2 regions of the Arthrobacter sp. NPDC057259 genome follow, and region 2 is predicted to be linked to the other one. Evidence: predicted binding sites of a transcription regulator. Region 2 holds the regulator's gene; the other holds the start of a gene.

Region 1 (7,594 bases), on a different contig from region 2:
CATCCAGTCGTCCCGGTGCAGGTACACGGGGGCGCCGGTCAGTTTCCGGAACTCGCCCACGGCGGCGATGTGGTCGTCATGACCGTGCGTGAGCAGGATGGCGGTGACCTTCCGGTGGCCGACGGCGGCGGCGATCGCGGCGGCGTCGTGCGCCGGGTCGATCACGACGCACTCGGCGTCGTCGCCCACGATCCAGACGTTGTTCTCCACGTCCCAGGTGCCGCCGTCGAGCGAGAACGTTCCCGAGGTGACCAGTCGGTCGATCCGCAGGCCGTCCACGTCGTTGCTCACAGCTCCACCACGGAACGCAGGACGGCGCCGGAGTGCATCTTCTCGAAGGCTTCCTCGATCTGGTCGATGCCGATGCGCTCGGTGACGAAGGCGTCCAGGTCCAGCCGTCCCTGCCGGTACAGGTCGATCAGCATCGGGAAGTCCCGGGAGGGCAGGCAGTCGCCGTACCAGGAGGACTTCAGTGAACCGCCGCGGCCAAACACATCCAGCAGCGGCAGCTCCAGGGTCATCTCCGGGCTGGGGACGCCCACCAGCACCACGGTGCCGGCCAGGTCGCGGGCGTAGAAAGCCTGCTTGTACGTCTCGGGACGGCCCACGGCGTCGATCACGACGTCGGCGCCGAAACCGCCGGTCAGCTCACGGATGGCCTCCACGGGGTCTACGGCGGAGGAATCCACCGTGTGGGTGGCACCCAGGTCCTTGGCGCGTTCGAGCTTGTTGGGGTCGATGTCGACGGCGATCACCGTGGTGGCGCCGGCGAGCGCGGCGCCGGCGATGGCCGCCACGCCCACCCCGCCGCAGCCGATCACGGCCACCGAGTCGCCGCGGCCGACGTTGCCGGTGTTGATCGCGGCGCCGAGGCCCGCCATGACGCCGCAGCCGAGCAGGCCGACGGCGGCCGGGTCGGCCTCGGGGTCCACCTTGGTGCACTGGCCTGCGGCGACGAGCGTCTTCTCGGCGAAGGCGCCGATGCCCAGGGCGGCGGTGAGCTCCGTGCCGTCTTCCAGGGTCATCTTCTGGGCGGCGTTGTGCGTGTTGAAGCAGTACTGCGGTTCGCCGCGGCGGCAGGCCCGGCATTCGCCGCAGACGGCGCGCCAATTCAGCACCACGCGGTCCCCGGGAGCCACCGAGGTGACATCGGGGCCGACCGCGCTGACCACGCCGGTGGCCTCGTGGCCGAGCAGGAACGGGAAGTCGTCGTTGATGGCACCCTGTTTGTAGTGCAGGTCGGTGTGGCAGACGCCGCAGGTGAGGATGTCCACCAGCGCCTCGCCGGGGCCGGGATCGGGCACCAGGATGGTTTCCAGGGTGACGGGGGCGTTCTTGGACCGGACGATTGCGCCCTTGACCTTATGGACCATGGGAGAGCTCCTTTCGATGCCGCCGCCCGGCGCGGGGGTGCCGGATACGGCGCGACGCGGGCCCCGGGTAATCCGGAGTCCGCGTCGTGTCTGGTGTGGCTGTTCTCTGGTGCTGGCGGGTTAGGCCGCGAGGCGGCTCTTGACCTCTGCCGCGGAGGGGTTGGTGGCGGCGGTGCCGTCCGGGAACAGCACGGTGGGGACGGTACGGTTGCCGCCGTTGAGCTGCTCGACCAGTTCGGCCGTGCCTTCGACTTCCTCGATGTTGATCTCGGTGTACCCGATGCCCTGCGCGTCCAGCTGCTTCTTCAGCCGGTTGCAGTAGCCGCACCACGTGGTCGAGAACATGGTGATGGTGCCGGATTCGGGGGTGAAGTCCACGAAATTCTCCTCAGGTGGGTTGCCGGTGCGTGCCGGGACGGTCAATCGGACGTCTCTGGAATAACCGTATCCTGCGGGACGGTATTCCCGCAGGGACGTGCCGGCCGGGTGCTGGTCCCGATGCGGCACCTGTGCAGGCCCGGCCGGCCGGTGGCATGCTGGGGGCATGTGTGGACGCTATGTGATGGCCCGGGCCGTCGGAGACCTGCTGGCCGAGTTCGACGCCGGGCTCGAGGAGGAGATCGCCGTGCCGCCGTCGTGGAACGTCGCACCGACGGCGGACGTGCCGATCATCCTGGAGCGGCTGGTCGAGGGGGCGGAGCACCCGGCGCGGCAGCTCCACATCGCCCGCTGGGGACTGGTCCCGTCCTGGGCCAAGGACCCCGGCATCGGGTCGAAGATGATCAACGCCCGCAGCGAGAGTGTGCTGGAGAAGCCGGCGTTCCGGAAGGCCACGCGGTCCCGGCGCTGCGCCGTCCCGGCCGACGGCTACTACGAGTGGAAGGGCCAGGGCAAGGGGAAGCAGCCCTACTACGTGCATCCGAAGGACGGCTCACCGGTGGCGTTCGCGGGACTGTACGAGTGGTGGAAGGACCCGTCCAAGGAAGAGGGGGACCCGGGCAGGTGGCTGCTCTCGACGACGATCCTGACCACCGATTCGCCGCCCGAGGGTTACGCCGACGGGATGCTGGCGGAACTGACGGCCCTGCACGACCGGGTGCCGCTGCCGATGGACCGCGCCACCATGGAGGCCTGGCTTGACCCCAGGGCCGAGGACGCCGCGGAACTGGTCGGCATCGTCCGCGCCAACGCCCACGACGTCGCCGAGGGTTGGCAGATCGACGCCGTCGGCACCGCCGTCGGGAACGTCCGCAACGACTCCCCGGAACTGATCGAACCGGTCGGCAGCCTGTTCCAGGCCTGATACGGGGTTAGACCGTGACCCTGCCGGCCGCGTCCACGGTCCAGGTCGGGTTGAACGCGACCTCCCAGCGGAAGCCGTCCGGGTCCGCGAAGTAGCCGGTGTAGCCGCCCCACGGCTGGGTTTTGGGCGGCGCGACGATGGTGGCCCCGGCGGCCGCAGCCTCGCCCATGACCCTGTCCACCGCGTCGGCGCTGTGCACGTTGTGGCTCAGGGTGATGGGAGGGATTCCGGCGGGGGAATCCGTCCCGGCTTCGGCCCGCATCTGGCACGCGTCCCAGAGCGAGAGGATGAGCCCGTGGTTGATCTGCAGGAAGAGCACTTCCCCGGGGACTTCGCGGTGGACGGGCCAGCCCAGGCCCGTCACGTAGAACCGGCGGGAGGCTTCCACGCTGCGGACGCCAAGGGAGATGAAGTCGACTCGTGGTTGCATCGTTCGATACTGTCATGCAGATGTCGACAAATCACGCAGAGGACAAAGCAGCCCAGGCCGATAAGGACCAGCTCGCCGCCGTGCGGGTGGCCGTGGACGAGGTTGACGAGCAGATCGTCGCGCTGATCGGACGCCGGGAGCGGTTGATCCGGATCGCCGGGACGCTCAAGGCCGACAGCGCCGAGGTCCGCGCCCCGGGACGGGTGGAGCGCGTCCTGGAACACGTGAAGGCAACGGCCGAACGCAACGACATCGACACCGACATCGTCGGAGCGACCTACAAGGCCATGATCGATGCCTTCATTCGCCTGGAGCTTGAGGTCTACAAGGCCGGCAGCTAGCTAGAGGGATTCCTCCACGGGGACGTTGGCCTGGTACTCCCGCCCGTCGCAGTCGCTGTAGGCCGTCATCAGGTGCCCCTTGGGCAGGCCCAGTACCGTGCTTAGCGGGAAGTTGCCCGTGATGGTGTTCCCGGAATGCTGGACGCCCTTGATATCGAAGTTCTCCTCCGTGCCGTCATGGCTGAAGCAGAAGAAGGACACGGCCTCGCCATTGAGGAATTCGATTTCCAGCCGCCGTTGATGAGAATGGTCCGGCGTCGCCGCGACCAGCCCCACCACGTAGGCGCCCGAAGCCGGGATATTGCCGTCTATATCGAAGGTCGCCACCAACGTTGAATCCTTGGCGGCGATGCTGACGTGCTTCAGGAGTGCGTTGTGCGAGCTCATAGGCCAATCCTGCCCCCGGACGTTGGCCCCGTCCACCCCTGATCTAGGTTTTGTCCCGGCCCCGTCGTAGACTTGTTCTATTCGAAGATATGTTCGAATAATTCAAGCTTGAACCCGGCTGGCCTCCCGCCTGTGGCACCTGCACCTTCCGGCGCACCTGCCCGGCGGCCGTCCAGCCCGTTCGTCTAAAACACTGCGCCCGGGAGGCATCATGGGGATGTTCAGCGAATCCGTGGAGGTGGCCTGCACCCCGGAGGGCCGGCCCGAGTCCCTGGTCTGGGCGGGACGGAGCTATGAGTTGTGCGCCGAGCCAGTGCGGTGGTTCGAACGGCGTGAGTGGTGGGCTGAAGTGCAGCGCGCACCGCTGGGCAGCGGCCCAGGCCTGGTGGACTCGGAGATCTGGCGGCTCGAGGTCCGGGACGCCTCGGCCCCGGACCAAAGCCTCACCCTCGACCTCAGCCGCCACCTGCGCAGCGGGCGCTGGCGGCTGTTGCGGCTCCACGACGCCCTGGCGGGGCAGCGGAGGCCAGCGTCGGCATGAGCTTCACCCACCTGCATGTCTCCACTGCCTTCAGCGCCCACTATGGCGTGTCCTGGCCGGAGGAACTGGCCGCGGCGGCCGCAGCCGACGGGGCGACGGCGCTCGCCTGCACCGACCGTGACGGCCTCTACGGCACCATCAAACACCTCAAGGCCTGCATGGCCGCGGGGCTGGATCCCATCGTGGGGGTGGACCTGGCAGTCTTTGACGACGACGGCGACCTCCGCACCCAGGTGGGCGGCCGCGTCGTCGTCCTGGCCCACGGGGGAAACGCCGGGGCCGGATACCGCGCCCTGTGCCGGCTGATCTCCGATGCCCACGCCCGCACCACGGGAAAGGCCGGCGGTACGGTCCCCGCCGCGGTAACACGGGCCGAACTGGCATCCCGGGCGCTGGATCCGCAGACGCTCGAGCCGGTGCTGACGGTATTGCTCGGACCGGACTCCGACGTCGGCCGCTCCATGGGCGGGCGGCGCTACCTGCGGCCGCGCACCCTGTTCAAGCAATGGCTCGACGCCATGCCGGCGGGAACCGTCACCGCCGAGGTGGTCTCCCAGCTGAGCGCCCCGGGGGAGCACCTCAGCACAGCGCACGCCGTGCGGATGCTCAAGCTGGCCGCCGAACACGGCGTTCCCGCCGTGCTCAGCAACGCCGTGCGCTATGTCGCCGAGGACGGGGCGGCCACGGCGGACGTGCTGGACTCCGCCCGGACCCTGAAGTCGCTGCCCGAACTGGCCGGCGAGCCGCTGCTGCAACCCAACGGACAGGCCTGGCTCAAAAGCTCCGCGCAGATGCTGGAGCTGGGCAAGGAAATCATTCACGCCGCGGGATTCGGCGCGGCCGACCTCAAGAGCCTGCTGGCGCATACCGAGGCGCTCGCGGACCGCTGCCGGATAGACCCGGCCGCGGACATGGGCTGGAAGCAGCCGGTGGTCCCGGAAGCGGCCGTGATCGGGATCGAGGGGGACCCGCTGGCCGAACTGGCGGCCCGCTGCGAGGCCGGCATCACCCGCCGCTTTCCCGGCATCAGCGGCAGCAGTGCCGTGGAGCTGCGGGCCAGGCTGGAGCACGAGCTGCGGATCATCGACAGCCTGGGGTTCGCCTCCTACTTCCTGACCGTGGCCGAGGTGTCCCGGATGATCACGGACATGGGGGTGCGCGCCGCGGCCCGGGGCTCCGGGGCCTCCAGCCTGGTCAACTACCTGATCGGCGTCAGCCAGGTGAACCCGCTGCAGCACGACCTGATCTTCGAACGCTTCCTCTCCAGGGACCGGGCCACCCTGCCGGACATCGACATCGACGTCGAGAGCGCCGAACGGCACAACGTCTACCGGAAGATCTTCGACCGGTTCGGTGCCGAGCGGGTGACCCTGATGAGCATGCAGAACGGGTACCGCGCCCGGGGTGCCGTGCGCGACGCCGGACTGGCCCTCGGCATGGAGGGCGGCGACATCGACGAGATCGCCAAACAGCTGTGGCGGTTCTCCGCACGGAACTTCCGCGAGGCGCTGGTGGAGAAGCCGGAGCTGAAGGAGTTCGCCGGGCGGGTGGAGCAGCGGGACTTCACCGGCAACCAACAGCTGGACCTGCTGGTGGACCTGACCGAACGGCTGGACCGGCTGCCCCGGCACATCTCCATGCACCCGTGCGGGGTCATCCTGGGCGATGCCACGCTGCTGGACCGCACCCCGGTCCAGCCCAGCGGCCTGGGCCTGCCGATGAGCCAGTTCGATAAGCACGACATGGACCCCATGGGCATGCTCAAACTCGACGTCCTGGGCGTCCGTATGCAGTCCGCCATGGCCTTCGCAGTCCGGGAGGTCATCCGGCTGCACCCCTCGAAAGCGGACGTGGTAGCCGCCGGAAACCACCAGCCCGGGCCGGACGGCAGCGGGCCGGACTACATTGCCGAGGACGGCACCATCGACCTGAACGCCGTCCCGCTGGACGATGAGCCCACCTTCGACCTGATCCGCAGCACCCACACCCTTGGCTGCTTCCAGATCGAATCCCCGGGCCAGCGCGAACTGATCGGAAAGCTGGCCCCCCGGGAGTTCAACGACCTCATCATCGACATCTCCCTCTTTCGGCCCGGGCCGATGAAGTCGGACATGGTCCGGCCCTTCCTGGAACACCGGCACGGCTTCGCCCCGGAGGTGTTCCCGCACCCGGACCTCAAGCCGGTGCTGAAGGAAACCCACGGCGTCACTGTCTTCCACGAACAGATCCTGAAGACCTTCGACGTGATGACCGGCTGCGGCCTGGCCCGCGCCGATGAGTTCCGGCGCGCCCTGGGCAACGAGGTACTGGAGAACCAGGTGGAGGAATTCTTCCGCCGGGAGGCCAAGCGGCGGGACTATTCCCCGGCGGTCGTTGACAAGGTCTGGGGAACCCTGAAGGCCTTCGGCAGCTTCGGGTTCTGCAAGGCCCACGGCGCCGCCTTCGCCGTGCCCACCTATCAGTCGGCGTGGCTGAAAACCCACCACCCGGAGGCGTTCCTGGCCGGGATCTGGGAACACGACCCCGGCATGTATCCCAAGCGGCTCCTGGTGGCCGAGGCCCGCCGCATGGGCATCCCCATCCTGCCCCTGGACATCAACCGCAGCCAGGCCGAATACCGGGTGGAACCGGTCGTGGACGGCCCGGACCGGGGGAAACTGGGCATCCGGCTGAGCCTGAAGGGAATCTTCGGTCTCTCCGGCGCCGAACTGAAACGCATCGTCGCCGGCCAGCCCTACGACTCCCTCGCGGACCTGCGCGCCCGGACCAGGATCAGCAAACCCAGCATCCAGCGCCTCGCCCAGCTGGGGGCCTTCGACTCCCTGCACCGTGCCGCCGGCGGCAACACCAACCGGGCGGACCTGGTCCACCACCTGCAGCAGCTGCAGACCAGGACGCAGCGCAAGGGCGCCGAGGTGATCGAGGGCCAGCTGGCCCTGCCGCTGGGGGATGTGGAACTGACCAACCTCAAGGGCGGCCGGCCCGCCCCCACGCTGGTGGAGACTGTCCGGGCCGAGCTGGACCTGATGGCCGTGGACGTCAGCGCCCACCTGGTGGACAGCCACAGGCCGCTGCTGGACCGGCTGGGCGTCACCACGGCGGACCAGCTCCTGAAGCTGCGCAACGGCACCGAGGTGCTGGTGGCCGGCGTGCGGGTGGCCACCCAGACCCCGCCGATGCGCGGCGGCCGGCGGGTGGTCTTCATCAGCATCGACGACG
Region 2 (7,594 bases):
CAGTGCCCGGCGCAGGCCCACGGTATCCACCCGGCGGCCGCGCCACGGGGCGCCGACGGCGATGCCGATGGTCATGACGGCGGCGGCGGTCCCGGCCGCGGCGTAGCCCTGGCCCAGGGTGAGGACGATGTGCAGGGTCAGGAGCACGCCCGCGGCCGAGTGCGGGATGCGGGCCACCATCCCGACAATCAGTAGGTTCCTGATGGGCCGCACTGCCAGCAGCTCACGGTAAAGCGCGAAGTTCACGGGACGGCGTTCCTTTGCCTTGCATTTCTCTCGGTGGCGCGGCCCGTGACCGGCACCGCGGGAGAGGCGGGCCGCCGGTCAGGGTGCTGCGCGCTGCAGCTTGATTTCGATCGAGTCAACCCGCTCGGCGAAAGCTTCATTCCGGGCCCAGTCCTCGTTCAGGCCGGCCACCAGGGATTGCACCTCGGCGGCACTGAGCCCGTCTTCAAGGTACAGCACCACGCGCAGTTCCGGCCCGGCACCGCCGCCGGGCAGCTGCGTCCCGTCGGCCTGCGCCGAGGCCACTCCCCCGCCGGGGCGCAGTTCGACCCGGCGCAGCGCCCTTACCCCGGCCGCGGAGGCGGCGACGGCGTCGGCCACCGCCTGGTCCCGGTAGCTGGGGACCCAGCCGTGCTGCTTGGCCAGCGCCCATACGGCCGGGCGGCGCACCACGAACGTGGCGGCCGAGCCGGGGTCCAGGACCAGCAGTTCGGCATGCTCGGCGACGGCGGAGAGCGCGGCGCGGGCGGCGTAGACGGCCACCGGGCGGGCCTCGGGGTGCCAGGCGGTGAGGTTCTCCGCGGAGGTGAAGACCGGCAGGGCGGTGCGGCCGTCCGGCGCCTTGAGGGTCACCAGCGCCATGTCGGCCTGCTTGTCCCCGTGCAGCCCGGTCCCGTGGGCCCCGGCCACGGCGTCGCCCTCCTCCGCGAGGCTGGCGACGATCGGCACGAAGACCCGGGCCGTGGCGAGGGCCGCGACGACACCGGCTTCGTCCCCGGTGCCTGCCGCGAGGGCCGCGACGGCGGCGAGGTAGCCGGCGTCGGCCGCGCCGTCGTCGTCCTCGAAGTTATGGATGGTCGCTCCGTCGCCGGCCAGGCTGCGTCCTGCCCAGGGCTGCCCGGCGGAGTCCGTCGCTCCCCCGGCGCCGGCGAGGGCGGCGGCGATGTGGCCGGGGAGGGCGCGGTGGCCGGGCTGGGGTTCCTGCGGCACTGTTTCCTGCGGCATGAAGGGACCGGCCTAGCGGCGGCCGGCGACGTCGAGTGCCTCGGGCAGGGTGAAGTTGCCGTTGTAGAGCGCCTTGCCAATGATCGCGCCCTCGACCCCGAGCGGGACCAGGGAGCGGAGGACCTTGAGGTCCTCGAGGCTGGAGATGCCGCCGGAGGCGACGACGGGCTTGCCGGTCTTCTCGACCATCTGGCGCAGCAGCTCCACGTTGGGGCCTTGCAGGGTGCCGTCCTTGGTGACGTCGGTGACGACGTAGCGGGCGCAGCCGGCCTCCTCGAGGCGGCCGAGGACCTCCCAGAGGTCGCCGCCCTCCTTGGTCCAGCCGCGGCCGGCCAGGGTGGTGCCGCGCACGTCGAGGCCGACGGCGATCTTGTCGCCGAAGCGTTCGATCACCCGGTCGGTCCACTCCGGGTTCTCCAGCGCGGCGGTGCCGAGGTTGACGCGGCCGACGCCGAGGTCCAGGGCGCGTTCGAGGGATTCGTCGTCGCGCAGGCCACCGGAGAGTTCCACCTTGATGTCCAGCCGGCCGACCACCTCGCGCAACAGCTCCGCGTTCGAACCGCGGCCGAAGGCAGCGTCCAAGTCCACCAGGTGGACCCACTCGGCGCCCTGTTCCTGCCAGTTCAGGGCCGCTTCGAGGGGGGTGCCGTAGCTTGTTTCGCTGCCGGCCTCGCCCTGGACCAGGCGCACGGCCTGGCCATTGACGACGTCGACGGCGGGGAGCAGTTCCAGGATCGGCAGCGGGTTTTCGGTGGTCATCGTGAAGTCCTCACAAGGTAGGTGGCGGGGGCGGCGCGGGGCGTCAGGCGCCGGGCAGGGTCAGCAGGTAGGCGGCCAGCAGGGACATGCCGGCCAGAATGTAGAAGACGATCTGGACCCAGAGCGGGCTTTTCTGCTGGCGGAAGGAGAGCGCTCCGCCCACCAGCAGCCCGGCGAGGCCCATCAGTACCAGGGACCACATTCAGGCGGTCGCTTCCGGGGTTGCCGGGGCTTCCGCAGTGGTGCCTGTGCCGGCGTTGCGGGCGGGGCGCAGGCTCCCGACCCAGTTGCGCAGCAGGCGGGCGCCCGCGTCCCCGGACTTCTCCGGGTGGAACTGAGTGGCGCAGAGCGGGCCGTTCTCCACCGCCGCGATGAACGGGGCGCCGTGTTCGGACCAGGTCACCAGCGGTGCTGCCATCCGCGGCTGGATCACGTCGAAGTCCCAGTGCTGGACGCCGTAGGAGTGCACGAAGTAGAAGCGTTCCTTCTCCACCCCGTCGAACAGCAGCGAGCCCTCCGGCACGTCGACGGTGTTCCAGCCCATGTGCGGGACGACGTCGGCGGGCAGCAGCTCGACCTTGCCTGGCCACTCCCCCATGCCTTCGGCGACCGTGCCGTGCTCCACGCCGGCCTCGAAGAGGACCTGGAGGCCGACGCAGATGGCCAGCACCGGCCGGCCGCCGGCGACGCGGCGGCCGATCATCCGGATGGCATCGACGGCCTTCAGTTCGTTCATGACGGTTTCGAAGGCGCCGACGCCGGGGACCACCAGGCCGTCGGCGTTGAGGACGTCCTCGGGCTTGGAGCTGAGGATGACCTCGGCGCCGGCGCGCTCGAGGGCGCGCACGGCGGAGCGGACGTTGCCGGAGCCGTAGTCCAGGACGGTGACGGTGGGCTTGCCCTCCGGGGAGGCGGGCTTGCGGCCGGCCTCCGGATCGATGATGGCGCCGTCGCGCAGCACCTTCCCGGTCACAGTGCGCCCTTGGTGGAGGGAATGCCCTCGACGCGGGGGTCCGGCTCGACGGCGGCACGGAGCGCCCGGGCGAACGCCTTGAACTGGGCCTCGACGATGTGGTGCGGGTCGCGGCCGGCGGTGACGTTCATGTGCAGGCAGATTCCGGCGTGCAGCGTGATGGCCTCGAAGACGTGGCGGGTCAGCGAGCCGGTGAAGTGGCCGCCGATCAGGTGGTATTCCTGCCCGGCGGGTTCGCCGGCGTGGACCAGGTAGGGACGGCCGGAGACGTCCACGACGGCGTGTGCGAGGGCCTCGTCGAGGGGCACGGTGGCCTCGCCGAAGCGGCGGATCCCGGCCTTGGTGCCCAGTGCGGTCTTGAGGACCTCGCCGAAGGTGATGGCGACATCTTCGACGGTGTGGTGCACGTCGATGTGGGTGTCACCGGTGGCCTTGACGGTCATGTCGATCAGCGAGTGCTTGCTCAGGGCGGTCAGCATGTGGTCGTAGAACGGCACCGAGGTGCTGATGTCCGAGACGCCGGTGCCGTCCAGGTCGATCTCGACCAGGACGGAGGATTCGCTGGTGGTCCGTTCCAGGCGGGCGGTCCGGGCCTGGGCAGCGGCTGATCCGGTGGTGCTCATATGGGTGTCCTTTTGGCTAGGTGGCGGTCGCCCGGCCTGTGACGGCGGCGCGCGGGTCCTGGATCAAGTCTAGGGCCCGGCACGCCCGGGACGCCCGGCGGTCGCAGGGGCGGTCGCGCGGGGCCGGCGGGGCTGACCCGGCGGTGCGGAAGGTGGGGGTGGACGCGGGCTCAGCCGCGGTGGGCGGTGAGGATCCGTTCAAGGGCCTCCAGGAAGGCGGTGGTCTCCGCCTCGGTTCCGGCGGTGACCCGGAGATGGCCGGGGATGCCGACGTCGCGGACCAGAACGCCGGCGTCGAGTAGTTCCTGCCAGACCCGGTGCGGGTCCGTGAGCCCGCCGAAGAAGACGTAGTTCGAGTCCGACGACGCCGGGGTAAGGCCCATTCGGGTCAGCTCGGTGACGATCCGATCGCGCTGCCGCTTGATGTCCTCGACGTCGGCCATCAGTGCCTCGCGGTGCCGGAGGGCGGCGAGTGCGGTGGCCTGGGTGATGGCGGAGAGGTGGTACGGCAGGCGCACCAGGCGCAGCGCGTCGGTGACCTCGGGCGCCGCGGCCATATAGCCGATCCTGGCACCGGCGAGGGCGAAGGCCTTGCTCATGGTGCGGGAGACGATCAGCCGTTCCCGGCCCGGCAGCAGGGTCAGGGCGCTCGGGGTGCCCTCGTGGGCGAACTCGTGGTACGCCTCGTCGACGATGATGATGGCCTGGCTGGCCTCCCCCGCCTCGTAGACGGCTTCGACGACATCAAGGCCAAGGCCCGTGCCGGTGGGGTTGTTGGGCGAGCAGAGGAAGACGATGTTCGGCTGCAGCTCGCGGACCTGCCGGGCGGCGGACTCGGCGGTCAGGCTGTAGCCCTCACCGCGGACGCCGGCGACGTAGCCGGTGTCCGTTCCGGCAGCGAGCAGCGGGTACATGGAGTACGTGGGAGGGAAACCGAGGGCGTTGCGGCCTGGACCGCCGAAGGCCTGGAGAATCTGCTGCAGCACCTCATTGGAACCGTTGGCGGCCCAGATGTTCGTGGCGTCCAGCCCGTGGCCAAGGTATTCGGCCAGCGCCCCGCGGAGTTCGGTGAACTCCCGGTCCGGATAGCGGTTGAGCCCGGCGGCCGCCTCGGTGACGGCCTCCGCGATCGCTGCCCGCACGTCGGCGGGGACGCCATGGGTGTTCTCGTTGACGTTCAGGAGAATCGGAACGTCCAGCTGGGGAGCACCGTAGGGGCGCAGGCCCCGCAGGTTGGTCCGGAGGGGAAGTCGGTTGAGTCGCTCAAGCTGGTCAGTCACGTCCCCAGTTTAAGTGAGAGGACTGTCTGGCCCGAAACCGTGACCAACGAAGGCCCATCCCGCGGCCGGCGAATGGCCATCCCGAGGTCGGCGGACGCTCCGTCCCGGGGGATTCAGCTCAGGGGGTCGGAACGAAGAGCTGCTGGCCGGGCAGGACCGGTGCGGCGTCGAGGTTGTTCAGCTGCACGATCTCGGCGACCACGTCCCGCGGATCCCGTTTCGGGTCGACGGTGCCGGCGATGGTCCACAGGGACTCCCCGGGCTGCACGGTCACGGTGACCGTCGGGGTGGTCGCCAGCGATGCCGGGGAATCGGCGGCCTTCGCCGGCGCGGTCAGGAAGCCTGCCAGGGACAGCAGCAGGGCCGCGAGCAGGATCAGGGGCAGTCCGAAGAAGACGAAGCGTCCCCGCCGGGTCAGCCGCAAGGGAGCCTGGGCCGATGAGTGGGCCCGGCGTACAGCTGACGCGCTCCCGGCGGTCGCGTAAGCGTCGGCCGGGGCCGCGAACGGAGCTACCGCCCCGGAGAAGGCCGTGGCGGTATCCGGCACGAGATACAGTGCCGGCCTTCCGGCGTCGGAAAACTGCGAACCGGCGAAAGCGCTTCTTGCTGACATGAACTGAGCCCTCCTGGACTTGTCGTTGCCGCCCGGCGTACTCCTCGTACCTGCCGCCAACCGGCTGAACCATCATTCGCTTCGAACACAAAGCCGAAACCGGCCGTGGTTCTCCACTCGCAATCTTCGAACACATCTTCGAATCTTGCTGTTCTCTTTTTAGCACCTATGAACGAACTCTGTCGAGACTCGCTAGAACAAATGTTTGAAAAACACCGGCGGCTGACCTATTTTTGAAGCACGGAACCGGTCCCTCGAGGGACCCGCACTCCGCACCTGCAGTCTGAAACCTGTCGAACACCCGCCAGCGGTGATCAAGAGCAGTCAAACGGCAGGCACTGACATTTTTAGGATTCGCAGCAATCGGGCCGCTTCACTCGGTCCGCCGGCCACGGATCCGCACCACGAACGGAAGGCACGGCGACCATGGCAGCACAAGCCACCGGCGGGAGGGCAACCCGGCGCGGCGCCCAGCCTGCCCGGGCGCCCAAGAGCCTCACCGTCCGTCAGAAGAAGATCCTCGAAACCATCCAGCGGTCCGTGACGAACAACGGCTATCCGCCGTCAATGCGCGAGATCGGGGACACGGTGGGGCTGGCCAGCCTCTCCAGTGTGACCCACCAGCTCTCCCAGCTGGAGAAGCTGGGCTACCTGCGCCGGGACCCCAAGCGTCCCCGCGCCATGGAAGTCCTGATGCCGCTGACCCTGGACGAGGGATCCACCCCGATTTCCGGCGTCGAACAGCCCCGCGGGCTGAAGGCCGTCGGCGGACTCGCGGTGTCGGAACTGGCCAGCGCCACGGACACGGCGATGGTCCCGTTTGTGGGCCGGATCGCCGCCGGTGGCCCGATCCTGGCCGACCAGGTGGTGGAGGACGTCCTCCCCCTGCCGCGCCAGCTCGTGGGCCACGGTGAGCTGTTCATGCTCAAGGTCGCGGGTGACTCCATGATCGACGCCGCGATCTGCGACGGGGACTGGGTGGTCGTGCGCCGGCAGAACGACGCCGTCAACGGCGACATCGTGGCCGCCCTCCTCGATGACGAAGCCACGGTCAAGACGTTCCGGCAGCGCGACGGCCACACCTGGCTGCTGCCGCAGAACACCCAGTACGAACCGATCCTGGGCGACCACGCCGTCATCATGGGCAAGGTCGTCTCGGTCCTCCGCTCCCTGTAGCGCGGGCAACGCCGCCGGCCAGGGACCGGCTGAACGCGCTGAACGCCCGGACCTGAGGCCCCCCACCCCGCCCGGACGCCGAGGCCTGAGCGCCGCCAAACCCCGCCAAAACGTCCCTGCCCCGGGGGCCTACGACCCCTGCGCGGCTTCTTTCGCGAGCCGCTCCAGCGACGCCACGGCCACCGCCGGGTCCGTCGTGGCCCAGAACGGCGGCAGCGCGGCCCGGAGGAAGCCGCCGTAACGCTCGGTGGACAGCCGTGAGTCCAGCACCGCCACCACGCCGCGGTCCGACGTCGAACGGATCAGCCGGCCCGCGCCCTGCGCCAGCCGGATCGCCGCGTGCGTGGCCGAGACGCTCATGAAGCCGTTGCCCCCGGCCTGCGCCACGGCCCGGGAGCGGGCCGTCATCAGCGGATCGTCCGGCCGCGGGAACGGGATCCGGTCGATCACCACCAGCCGGCAGGAGTTGCCGGGCACGTCAACGCCCTGCCACAGGGACATGGTGCCGAAGAGGCAGGTGTCCGGTTCGTCCGCGAACTGCTTGACCAGCGCGGTCATGGTGGATTCGCCCTGGCAGAGGATGCTCAGGCCCAGCCGCGGCCGGAGCGCGTCGGCGGCCTCCTCCGCGGCGCGCCGGGAGGAGAAGAGGCAGAGCGCGCCGCCGCCGGAGGCGCGGATCAGCTTCTCGAGCTCGTCCAGGGCCTCGGGCGCGGTCCCCCGGCCCGGTTTGGGCAGGTGCTTGGCGACGTAGAGGATGCCCTGCTTGGGGTATTCGAACGGCGACCCGACGTCGACGCCGGTCCAGCTCGGGGCGCCGGGGCCCACCAGGCCCAGGCCCCCCGCGGCCGGTTCGAAGGCCGAGCCGATGGCGAGGGTGGCCGAGGTCAGCACCACGGTGTGGTCCGCGAACAGGCCCTCCCGCAGCCGCCCGGCCACGCTG

Evidence for each region. Region 2 encodes LexA, which represses DNA repair genes until DNA is damaged. Its sites were predicted from a motif close to TCGAACANNTGTTCGA; they were not measured.
Region 1: the regulator LexA is predicted to act here: its motif matches at 3,916-3,931, upstream of ACFUCU_RS02000 (DUF6504 family protein).

The regions. Positions count from the first base shown of each region.
Region 1 covers NZ_JBHUYA010000001.1:406,285-413,878, forward strand. Annotated here, with positions in the region: gene ACFUCU_RS01965 (MBL fold metallo-hydrolase) at 1-291, opposite strand, end outside; gene ACFUCU_RS01970 (S-(hydroxymethyl)mycothiol dehydrogenase) at 288-1,373, opposite strand; gene ACFUCU_RS01975 (mycoredoxin) at 1,494-1,751, opposite strand; gene ACFUCU_RS01980 (SOS response-associated peptidase) at 1,918-2,676, shown strand; gene ACFUCU_RS01985 (VOC family protein) at 2,684-3,106, opposite strand; gene ACFUCU_RS01990 (chorismate mutase) at 3,121-3,447, shown strand; gene ACFUCU_RS01995 (hypothetical protein) at 3,448-3,834, opposite strand; gene ACFUCU_RS02000 (DUF6504 family protein) at 4,046-4,375, shown strand; gene ACFUCU_RS02005 (DNA polymerase III subunit alpha) at 4,372-7,594, shown strand, end outside.
Region 2 covers NZ_JBHUYA010000011.1:35,153-42,746, reverse strand. Annotated here, with positions in the region: gene ACFUCU_RS15915 (MFS transporter) at 1-246, opposite strand, end outside; gene ACFUCU_RS15910 (SseB family protein) at 325-1,230, opposite strand; gene priA (bifunctional 1-(5-phosphoribosyl)-5-((5-phosphoribosylamino)methylideneamino)imidazole-4-carboxamide isomerase/phosphoribosylanthranilate isomerase PriA) at 1,243-1,989, opposite strand; gene ACFUCU_RS15900 (hypothetical protein) at 2,033-2,191, opposite strand; gene hisH (imidazole glycerol phosphate synthase subunit HisH) at 2,192-2,962, opposite strand; gene hisB (imidazoleglycerol-phosphate dehydratase HisB) at 2,959-3,585, opposite strand; gene ACFUCU_RS15885 (histidinol-phosphate transaminase) at 3,756-4,865, opposite strand; gene ACFUCU_RS15880 (LysM peptidoglycan-binding domain-containing protein) at 4,984-5,289, opposite strand; gene lexA (transcriptional repressor LexA) at 5,905-6,654, shown strand; gene ACFUCU_RS15870 (ATP-dependent DNA helicase) at 6,784-7,594, opposite strand, start outside.